Linked DNA regions of Variovorax paradoxus. The protein of the gene in region 1 binds, or shares a complex with, the protein of each later gene. Links are inferred from orthologs where the notes say so. Each region holds a gene or a part of one and is shown in the gene's direction. Other genes may lie near its edges.

Region 1 (4,320 bases):
GCGTCGGCTGAGGCGGGTTTTGAGCAGGTCGGTCATGGGGCGGGGCTCCGGTTGAAGACAAACAAGAACAAGAAAGACAAAAAAGAAAAGGCGTCCGCACCGCGCAGGGGCTGCTCGAAAACGAGCCCTTGCGGGATGGGGACGCCTTTGTCCGGTTCGGTGGGAGACACCCGCCATTGGGTGCCGCCTGCCTGAAGACCCATTGAGGGGTCTACGAACTTATTGCTTGCAAGCGGTGTGCCAGCCTTCGGACCCGCAGGCCGCTATCAAGAAAGTAGCTGGATGCGGCGGTGCAGCGCGGGTGAGAGCCCGATCAGGCGAGAAGATGCCGACTGCACGGTTGTTGTGCACTGCACCAAGTTGAACGGCTGCAACGGTCTCAGCGCGGCGGCGTGCGGTCGAGCATGGGCAGGTAGTCGGCCATTGCCAGCATCGACTCGGCCACATCGACCAGCCGCCGCTTCTGGTTCATGGCGGTCTGGCGCAACATCTTGTGCGCGTCTTCTTCGCTGAGCCGGCGGTGCGCCATCAGCAGGCCCTTGGCGCGTTCGACGATCTTGCGTTCGTTGAGCGAGGCGCGCACGGTTTCGAGCTCGTCGCTCATGGCCTGCAGGCGGTGCGACTGTTCCTGGACCATGTCGAGCACCGAACGCTCAAGATGGCGGCCGAACTGGGCGGGCGCGGCCGACTGCGCATCGGCATCGTCGAAGAACAGGGCGCCGGCCTGCGGGGCCAGCGTGTCGAGCAGCTGCCGGTATTCCTGCAACTCGCTGCGCGCCTGCACGGTCTTGCGCTCGCACAGCGAGCGCAGGTCGGCGGCCAAGCGGTCCTCGACGATCTTCATGGCGTCGATGCGGCGGGTGCAGCAGTCGAACCAGGCCTGGCTGAGCGGCACGTCAGCCGGCGCTGAGGCGGCACCGCGGCGGCGGATGCGTTCGAGCTCGGCCACTTCGGCATCGGGCTGGCTGTTGCGCCAGAGCGCGAGCACGGTCTCGCCGGAGAAATCGGCAAACACCTGGAAGCAGCGCTCCTGCGATTCGATCAGGTGTAGCCATTGCAGGCGCTGCGCCTCGTCGCTGCGGCCCATCGCCAGCGCGGCGGAGCCGAAGGCGCGCTCCTGCCCGGCGAATTCCTTGCCCTGCATGAAGTTGAACATCGCGACCAGCAGGCGCGAGATCTCGGGGTCGGTGGCGCCGTCGGCCGCCTCGAACACCACCGACAGCAGGCCGGCGACGAGCTTGGCGAACGCAGCGGTGGACTGCGCGGGCTTCAGTTCGAGCGCGTCGATGCGGCGGCGCAGGCCGGGCAGGGCGTCCAGGCCGGGGAGCACCCAGGCGATGCGGCTGAACAGGCGCGCGCTGTTGCCGGGGCCCGCACCGCGGTGGTTGTCGGCCTCGAGCTGGTCGAAGCCGGCGCGCACCTCCTGCTCGAGCGCAATGCATTCGGCGATCTGCGGGCCGCGCTGGTCGGCGAAGCGGGCGCCGCGCGAGGTGAGGAACATGTTCGACATGCCCCGCTCGCGCTGCAGCGCGTGGACGAGGCGGCCGATCACGCCCACCAGCTCGCTGGTGCGGGCGAGCTGATCCAGCTCGTCGATTTCGCAGCGGCGAGCGGCAATCAGAAAACTCAGTCCGGATTTCATGGCGGGTGGGCGCGGGGCTCTGGCTCAGTCACTGCAACATCCGTGCCCCGGGGGCGTGGAGGCCGGCACCGTTTGCCCCTTCGCGGGTGCCGGCGGAGGGCGCCGCCTACACTCGGCGGCATGCTCTTGTTGGGAATCGAATCATCCTGCGATGAAACCGGCGTGGCGCTGGTCGAGTCGCACGGCGACGCGCTGCCGTTGCTGCTTTCGCACGCGCTGCATAGCCAGATCGCCATGCACCAGGCCTACGGCGGCGTGGTGCCCGAACTGGCCAGCCGCGACCACATTCGCCGCGTGCTGCCGCTGACCGAAGCCGTCATGGCCGAAGCCGGCCGCTCGCTGGGCGAGATCGACGTGGTGGCCTACACGCGCGGGCCGGGGCTGGCGGGTGCGCTGCTGGTGGGCGCCGGCGTGGCCTGTGCGCTGGGCGTGGCGCTGGGCAAGCCGGTGCTGGGGGTGCATCACCTCGAAGGGCATCTGCTTTCGCCGTTCCTGAGCGCCGATCCGCCGGAGTTTCCGTTCGTCGCGCTGCTCGTGTCGGGCGGCCATACCCAGTTGATGCGGGTGGACGGCGTGGGTCGCTACGAACTGCTCGGCGAGACCATCGACGACGCAGCCGGCGAGGCCTTCGACAAGAGCGCCAAGCTCATGGGCCTGCCGTATCCCGGCGGGCCGTGGCTCGCGAAGCTGGCCGAAGGCGGCAATGCCACGGCCTTCAAGCTGCCGCGACCGTTGCTGCACAGCGGCGATCTCGATTTTTCATTTGCCGGCCTGAAGACGGCCGTGCTCACGCAGGCCAAGAAGCTCGGGGACCAGCTCGAAGCGAACAAGGCTGACCTGGCGGCGTCCACGCAGGCGGCCATCGTCGAGGTGCTGCTGAAGAAGTCGCTCGCCGCGCTCGACCAGACCGGGCTCAAGCGCCTGGTGGTGGCGGGGGGAGTGGGAGCCAACAGGAATCTGCGCGAGCAGCTGAATGCTGCGTGCGCGAAGCGCAAGGTGCGGGTGCACTACCCGGAGCTGCACCTGTGCACCGACAACGGCGCGATGATCGCCATGGCTGCGGCGATGCGGCTGCAGTCGGGGCTGTCGCAGGCGAGCGAGCGCTATGCCTTCGACGTCAGGCCGCGATGGCCCATGGCTTCGCTACCGGAGACTGCGTAAGCAGTTGCTTCGATCGGCCGATTGCCGGCAGCGGCAGCACGTCCAGCACATTGCGCCACAGTTGGCGCCACTGCGGCCAGTCGTGGCCACCCTCGGTCGTGAAGACGCGCCCCGGCGGCAGGGCGTCGGCCAGCAGCTTGTGGTTGCTGGCAAAGCGGTCGTCGAGCCCGAAGCCCAGGTACAGCGGCGGCAGGTTCTGCGACGGCTGGGCTTCCAGGTACTGCTGGAAGAAGGGCCAGAGCTTGCGGTCGGGCTCTTCGTCGGGCTGCGGCCCGGTGGGCGCCTGCCAGGTGCGCAGGCCGCCGGCCTTCTTGATCTCCGCGCCGAGCACCCGGCGCCCCAGGTAGGGCGCGAGTGCCACGATGCCGTCCACCGAGCCCGGCCGCGCCAGTTCGTGAATGAGCGCGCCGAAGCCGCCGATGGAAATGCCCACGAGCCAGATCGACTTGTAGCCCTTGGCGCGCTGCGGCTCGATGACCTCGGTGTGGAGGCGATCGCTCAGCGTCTGTTCGTAGTAGTAGGAAACATCCGCGTCCACCAGCAGGGAGTCGGCCGCCAGATGGCGTTCGCGCACGGCTGCGATGAACCCTTCGCGCTCGAACTCGTCGGGCTTCAGGTATGCCCCGGGCAGGAACACCAGGAGCGTGTCGGATTGTTCGTTGGGGTTGGCGGATTGAAGGTGCGTTTTCATGGTGCCTTTGGGGGCACCCGAACCGCACCGTAGCGAGTTCGGTGCGTTTACGAGACGCCCACGAAGAAGAAAGTTCTAGGAAAACGTCACATCATGTGACGTTATCTAGCGCTATTGTGAATAAGGTGCTCGTTTAAAGTCAAAACGAGGCCTTAACTAACATTTTCCTCTTGTGGGCATAGGCCAAATTAGTTGATTTGTAACTGAGTGGCTTGGCTCACGGGGACCAGTTTGCCGAGCTTCAGCGTGAGCACGCCGTTCTCAAGCTTCGCTTCGCTGGTGGCCACGTCGATGTCTTGCGGCAGCTCGTAGGCGGCCTTGAACTGGCGCTTGGCTTCGGCCTTGCTGTCGATGCGCAGCACGGCGCCTTCGATGCTGATCGCGAGGTCTTCGCGCGTGAAACCCGGCACGTCGAGCGAGAGGGTCCAGCTCTTGTCGTCCTGCTCCACGAGTGGCGAGCGGCGGGCACCGGCGAAGGCTTCGTTCACGAAGCGTTCGAACGAGCGGTCATAGGCGCGAGGAGCGAAGCGGGCGGTGCGAAGGGTGGGGGCGAAAAACATGATGAAGAACTCCTGAATCAACACAATGGGGACAAGGAATGTGTGTCCCTTACACTGCGCGGCCGTTCAATCGTGAGTGCCGCTTGACACCTCATCTAGGCGCAGCCGCACGCGTTTCAAGACAATGAATCCCCCCTTTATTTGGCGCCGCGAGGCCTTGAAATTCGCAGCGCTGGCGCTATGCGCGAGGCCCTTCGCCGCGCTCGCGCAGGCATCGGTTTCGGCGCCACCTGCGCCCATTCGCCTGGCTCTCATCGAAAGCATGA
Region 2 (4,162 bases), 2.8 Mb from region 1 along the record:
GTCTCGAAGGCGCTGCGGTCGATGACGATGTCGCCGCTCACCGTGGTGATGCCCAGCCCCTGCACGTGGCGCAGCAGCAGCCATACGCGCTCCAGCACCAGTTTCGGGTCGCCCTGGCCCTTGATGTACAGGTTGCCGTTGAGCACGCCGTTGTTCACCGTACCTTCGACGTAGACAGGCGTGGTCCAGTTGTAGGCCGCGCCGAGCAGGTCGAGCGCGGCGTAGGTGGTGACCAGCTTCATGATCGACGCCGGGTTCACCGGCGCCTGCGTGCGCCAGGCCAGGCGCGGCTGGCGCGTGCCGTCGGCCTCGGCCACCAGCATGGTCACGGACTCGCGCGGCACCTTGGCGCGGGCGAGGGCGGCATCGACCTGGGTCGGGAGTGCTTGCTGGGCGAAGGCGCCAGCCGAGGCCAGCAAGGAGAGAGTCAGTGCGCAGGCCGCGCGGCGGAAGGCAAGAGGCATCCGCCGATTATCCCGGCGCAAACACGTGCAGCTTCGCGTGATACAGCAGCATCACCGTCTTGGCATCGGCGATGCGGCCGTCGGCCACCATGGCCAGCGCCTCGTCGATGGCCAGCTCCAGCACCTCGATGTCCTCGCCCTCCTCGGGCAGCCCGCCGCCCGCGCCGATGCGCATCGAGGGCTCGTAGGGCGCGACGAAGAAGTGCAGCTTCTCGGTAACGGAACCCGGGCTCATGAAGCTCTCGAAGATCTTCTGCACCGTGCCGAGCCGGTAGCCCAGTTCTTCCTCGACCTCGGCGCGGATGCGCTCCTCGGGCTCCGCGTCGTCGAGCAGGCCGGCCGCGGCCTCGATCAGCAGGTCGTCGTGGCCGTTGACGAAGGCTGGGTAGCGGAACTGGCGCGTCAGCAGCACAGTGCGCTGCGCGAGGTTGTAGGGCAGCAAGGTGGCGCCGTTGCCGCGGTCGTAGGTTTCGCGGTGCATGCGCTGCCACTGGCCGTCGTTGCGCCGCCAGTCGAAGGCGGTGGTGCGCAGCGTGTACCAGTTGTCGGAAAGCAGGGTGACTTCGTGCACCCGGACGCGGTCTTGGATGGTCATGGCGGCGAGCATATGAGCGTATTCGTGCAAAAACAAGAAAAAACGTGCAATAAACGGCGCGCGCCGATACCATCGGCCGATGCTCACCAGTCAGCGCAAGCAACACATCCTCTCGGTCCTGCGGCGCGACGGCAACGTCGTTGCGAAGTCGCTCAGCGAAGAACTGGGCCTGTCGGAAGACACCATCCGCCGCGACCTGCGCGAGCTGGCCGCCGAGGGCCTGCTGCTGCGCGTGCATGGCGGCGCACTGCCGGTCGCGGCAGCCGAAGCCGACTTCGCAGGGCGCCAGCAGCTGGCCCCCGACGAAAAGGTGGCCATCGGCCGCGCCGCCGCTCGCCTCGTGAAGCCGGGGCAGGTGGTGTTCATCGATGGCGGCACCACCGCCGTGCAGCTTGCGCGCCACCTGCCGGCGAACCTGCAGGCTACGGTGGTCACGCACAGCCCGTCGGTGGCCATCGAACTGGTGGCGCATGCCGGCATCGAGGTGGTGCTGATCGGCGGGCGCCTCTTCAAGCACTCTGTGGTGGCGGTCGGCTCGGCGGCGATGGCGGCCATTGCGCGCATCCATGCCGACACGTATTTCATGGGCGTCACCGGCGTGCACGCCGAGGCGGGGCTGACCACTGGTGACCTGGAAGAGGCCGAGATCAAGCGCGCACTGATGGCTGCGGCGGCCGAGACGGTCGTGCTGGCCTCGTCGGAAAAGCTCGGTGCGGCGTCGGCGTGGGTGGTGAACCCCGTGACCTCGGCCACCAGCCTGCTGGTATCGCCGGACGCTCCGCCCAAGGCGCTGGCGCCGCTGCGCAAGGCGGGGCTGGCGATTTTGCGCAGCGATAACGGCGCGTGACCCTGGGGATTGGCCGCCCCCTCGATAATCGGCGGATGCCCCTCGCCCTGCCCAAGCTGCTCGCCTTCGACACCAGCACCGAGCACCTGTCCGTGGCCGTGCTGCACGGCGACAGGCTGCTCGCGCACAACGGCGTGGGCGGCGCGCAAGCCTCGACCACGCTGCTCCCGCTGATCCAGCAACTGCTGGGCGACGCCGGGCTGGTGCTGTCCGAGCTCGACGCCATCGTCTTCGGCCGCGGCCCCGGTTCGTTCACCGGGCTGCGCACCGCCTGCTCGGTGGCGCAGGGACTGGCCTTCGGCGCCAAGGTGCCGCTGCTGCCGGTCGACACGCTGCTCGCCGTGGCAGAAGAAGCGCGCCATGCCTTCGGCGTGCAGCAGGTGGTGGCCGTGCTGGACGCCCGCATGGACCAGATCTATGCCGCGCGCTACGACTTCGCGGCCAACGGCCCGCTTGGTGGCGACGACGAGCCCCTGCTGCTGTCGCCCGAAGACCTCGAAGTGCCCACCGGCTGGGCGCTTGCCGGCAATGCCTTTGCCGCCTACGGCCTTCGCCTCGCCCCGGCCGCTGCCCGCCACGAGGCGCTGCCGACCGCTACCGCCATGCTGCGGCTGGCCCCCGCGCTGCTCGCGGCCGGGCGCACGGTGCCGGCCGCGCAGGCCTGGCCGCTCTATGTTCGAGATAAAGTGGCGCAAACCACCGAAGAGCGCGCCGCCATCAAGGCGGCCGCAGCCGCCGCCAACTGACCCGCATGAGCGCCGTCCTCCAGCCCGTCGAAGCCCGCCTCGAACCGCTCACTGTCGAGCGGATCGATGCCGTCTGCGCGGTCGAGCAGACGGCCTACAGCCACCCCTGGACGCGCGCCAACTTCACCGATTCCATGGCCGTGGGCTACCACTGCCAGTGCCTGCTGGCGCCCGGCGTGGCACAGGGCGCGAGCTCGCCGGTCACCCTGCTGGGCGAAACGCTGATCGGCTACTACGTCGCCATGAAGGGCGTCGACGAGGTGCACCTGCTGAACATCACCGTCGCGCCGGCCTTCCAGCGCCAGGGCTGGGCGCCGCTCATGCTCGAGGCGCTGGGCGGCTGGTCGCGCGCCGAGGGGGCGCAGTGGCTGTGGCTCGAAGTGCGCCAGAGCAACCAGCGCGCGCTCGACATCTACATGCGCCAGGGCTTTCGCAGCGTCGGGGTGCGCAAGGGCTACTACCCGGCGCACGACGGCAAGCGCGAGGACGCCGTCGTCATGAGCCTGCGTTTGAACGAATCAGGCTCCGCCTGGGGAGCCTTGCGATGAGTGCGGTACAGACATTGAAGCTCGACGCGCGTCAGCGCGCGATGCTCGACGAGATGGGCGTGAAGGTCTGGTGGCCCGTGCCCGAGGCGGTGGAAGCGGCGGCGCCTGAGACGGCTGCTGTTGCCGAAGAAGAGGTAGCCGTGGTCGAAGAACGCGTGCAGGTCGAAGCACCCGTTGCCGCGCCGGCACCGGCCGCCCGGCCTGCTGCGGCACCCGCACCGGCTGCCCGCCCGGCGGCTGCGCCGCTGTCCCAGGGCGCTGCCGTGCTGGTCGAGGCGCCCTGCCGTCTCTATGCCGACGCTGGCGCACCGGAATCCACGCAGGGCGGCTGGCTGGTCGTGGCCGACATGCCGCCCGAAGCCGACGGCCGCCACGGCGAGCCCTTCGAGGGCGACGCCGGCCGCCTGCTCGACAACATGCTGCGCGCACTGAAGCTGCACGACGGCCAGACGCCAGTGCACCTCATGCGCACCCACCGCGGCGTGGCCGCCGGCCAGCCCGGCAGCCCGCGCGCAATCGACGAGGCCTTCGACGAGCACGCCGCGGCGCTCGCCCCCCGCATCGTGCTGGCGATGGGCCCGTTGGCGGCGCAAAGCCTGATGCGCAGCGGCGACCCGTTGGGCAAGCTGCGCGGCCGCGTTGTGCCGCTGGATTCCGTCGGTGGCGCGGCGGTGGTGGCGACCTACCACCCCGCGTATTTGCTGCGCAATCCCGCCGACAAGGCCCGCGCCTGGGCCGACCTCTGCCTGGCCGCCGAACAGCACACGCCCGCTCCAAGCTGAGGGCCGAAAGCGGGCCGCCTAAAATCAGGCCCCATGACTTTCCTCGACAAGCTGGCCGCCGCACAGCAAAAAAACGGCTCCCTGCTCTGCGTGGGGCTCGATCCGGAGCCAGCCAGATTTCCGGGGCAATTCAAGGGCGACGCCAGCCGCATCTATGACTTCTGCGCGCGCATCGTCGAC

What was found. The genes of interacting proteins can lie anywhere in the genome.
Region 2: the proteins of tsaD (region 1) and tsaB are in contact, whole or in part, in a solved structure (PDB 4WQ4), measured with the Escherichia coli proteins. The link is inferred for Variovorax paradoxus from one-to-one orthologs.

The regions. Positions count from the first base shown.
Region 1 is NZ_CP102931.1:4,409,892-4,414,211, reverse strand. Bases 828-3,782 are described here. They hold tsaD (tRNA (adenosine(37)-N6)-threonylcarbamoyltransferase complex transferase subunit TsaD), read left to right. Parts: upstream 828-1,762; coding sequence 1,763-2,803; downstream 2,804-3,782. Other genes in these bases: NWF24_RS20825 (Hsp20/alpha crystallin family protein), read right to left, coding at 3,683-3,782; NWF24_RS20830 (alpha/beta hydrolase-fold protein), read right to left, coding at 2,760-3,494; NWF24_RS20840 (nitrate regulatory protein), read right to left, coding at 828-1,642. In the rest of the region: NWF24_RS20845 (CmpA/NrtA family ABC transporter substrate-binding protein), read right to left, coding at 1-36; more of NWF24_RS20840, read right to left, coding at 380-827; more of NWF24_RS20825, read right to left, coding at 3,783-4,054; NWF24_RS20820 (branched-chain amino acid ABC transporter substrate-binding protein), read left to right, coding at 4,179-4,320.
Region 2 is NZ_CP102931.1:7,179,915-7,184,076, forward strand. The notes cover bases 1,000-3,796. They hold tsaB (tRNA (adenosine(37)-N6)-threonylcarbamoyltransferase complex dimerization subunit type 1 TsaB), read left to right. Parts: upstream 1,000-1,941; coding sequence 1,942-2,652; downstream 2,653-3,796. Other genes in these bases: NWF24_RS33610 (GDP-mannose pyrophosphatase), read right to left, coding at 1,000-1,059; NWF24_RS33615 (DeoR/GlpR family DNA-binding transcription regulator), read left to right, coding at 1,139-1,906; rimI (ribosomal protein S18-alanine N-acetyltransferase), read left to right, coding at 2,658-3,200; NWF24_RS33630 (uracil-DNA glycosylase family protein), read left to right, coding at 3,197-3,796. In the rest of the region: dacB (D-alanyl-D-alanine carboxypeptidase/D-alanyl-D-alanine endopeptidase), read right to left, coding at 1-464; more of NWF24_RS33610, read right to left, coding at 472-999; more of NWF24_RS33630, read left to right, coding at 3,797-3,982; pyrF (orotidine-5'-phosphate decarboxylase), read left to right, coding at 4,016-4,162. UniProt on the Escherichia coli protein: Required for the formation of a threonylcarbamoyl group on adenosine at position 37 (t(6)A37) in tRNAs that read codons beginning with adenine.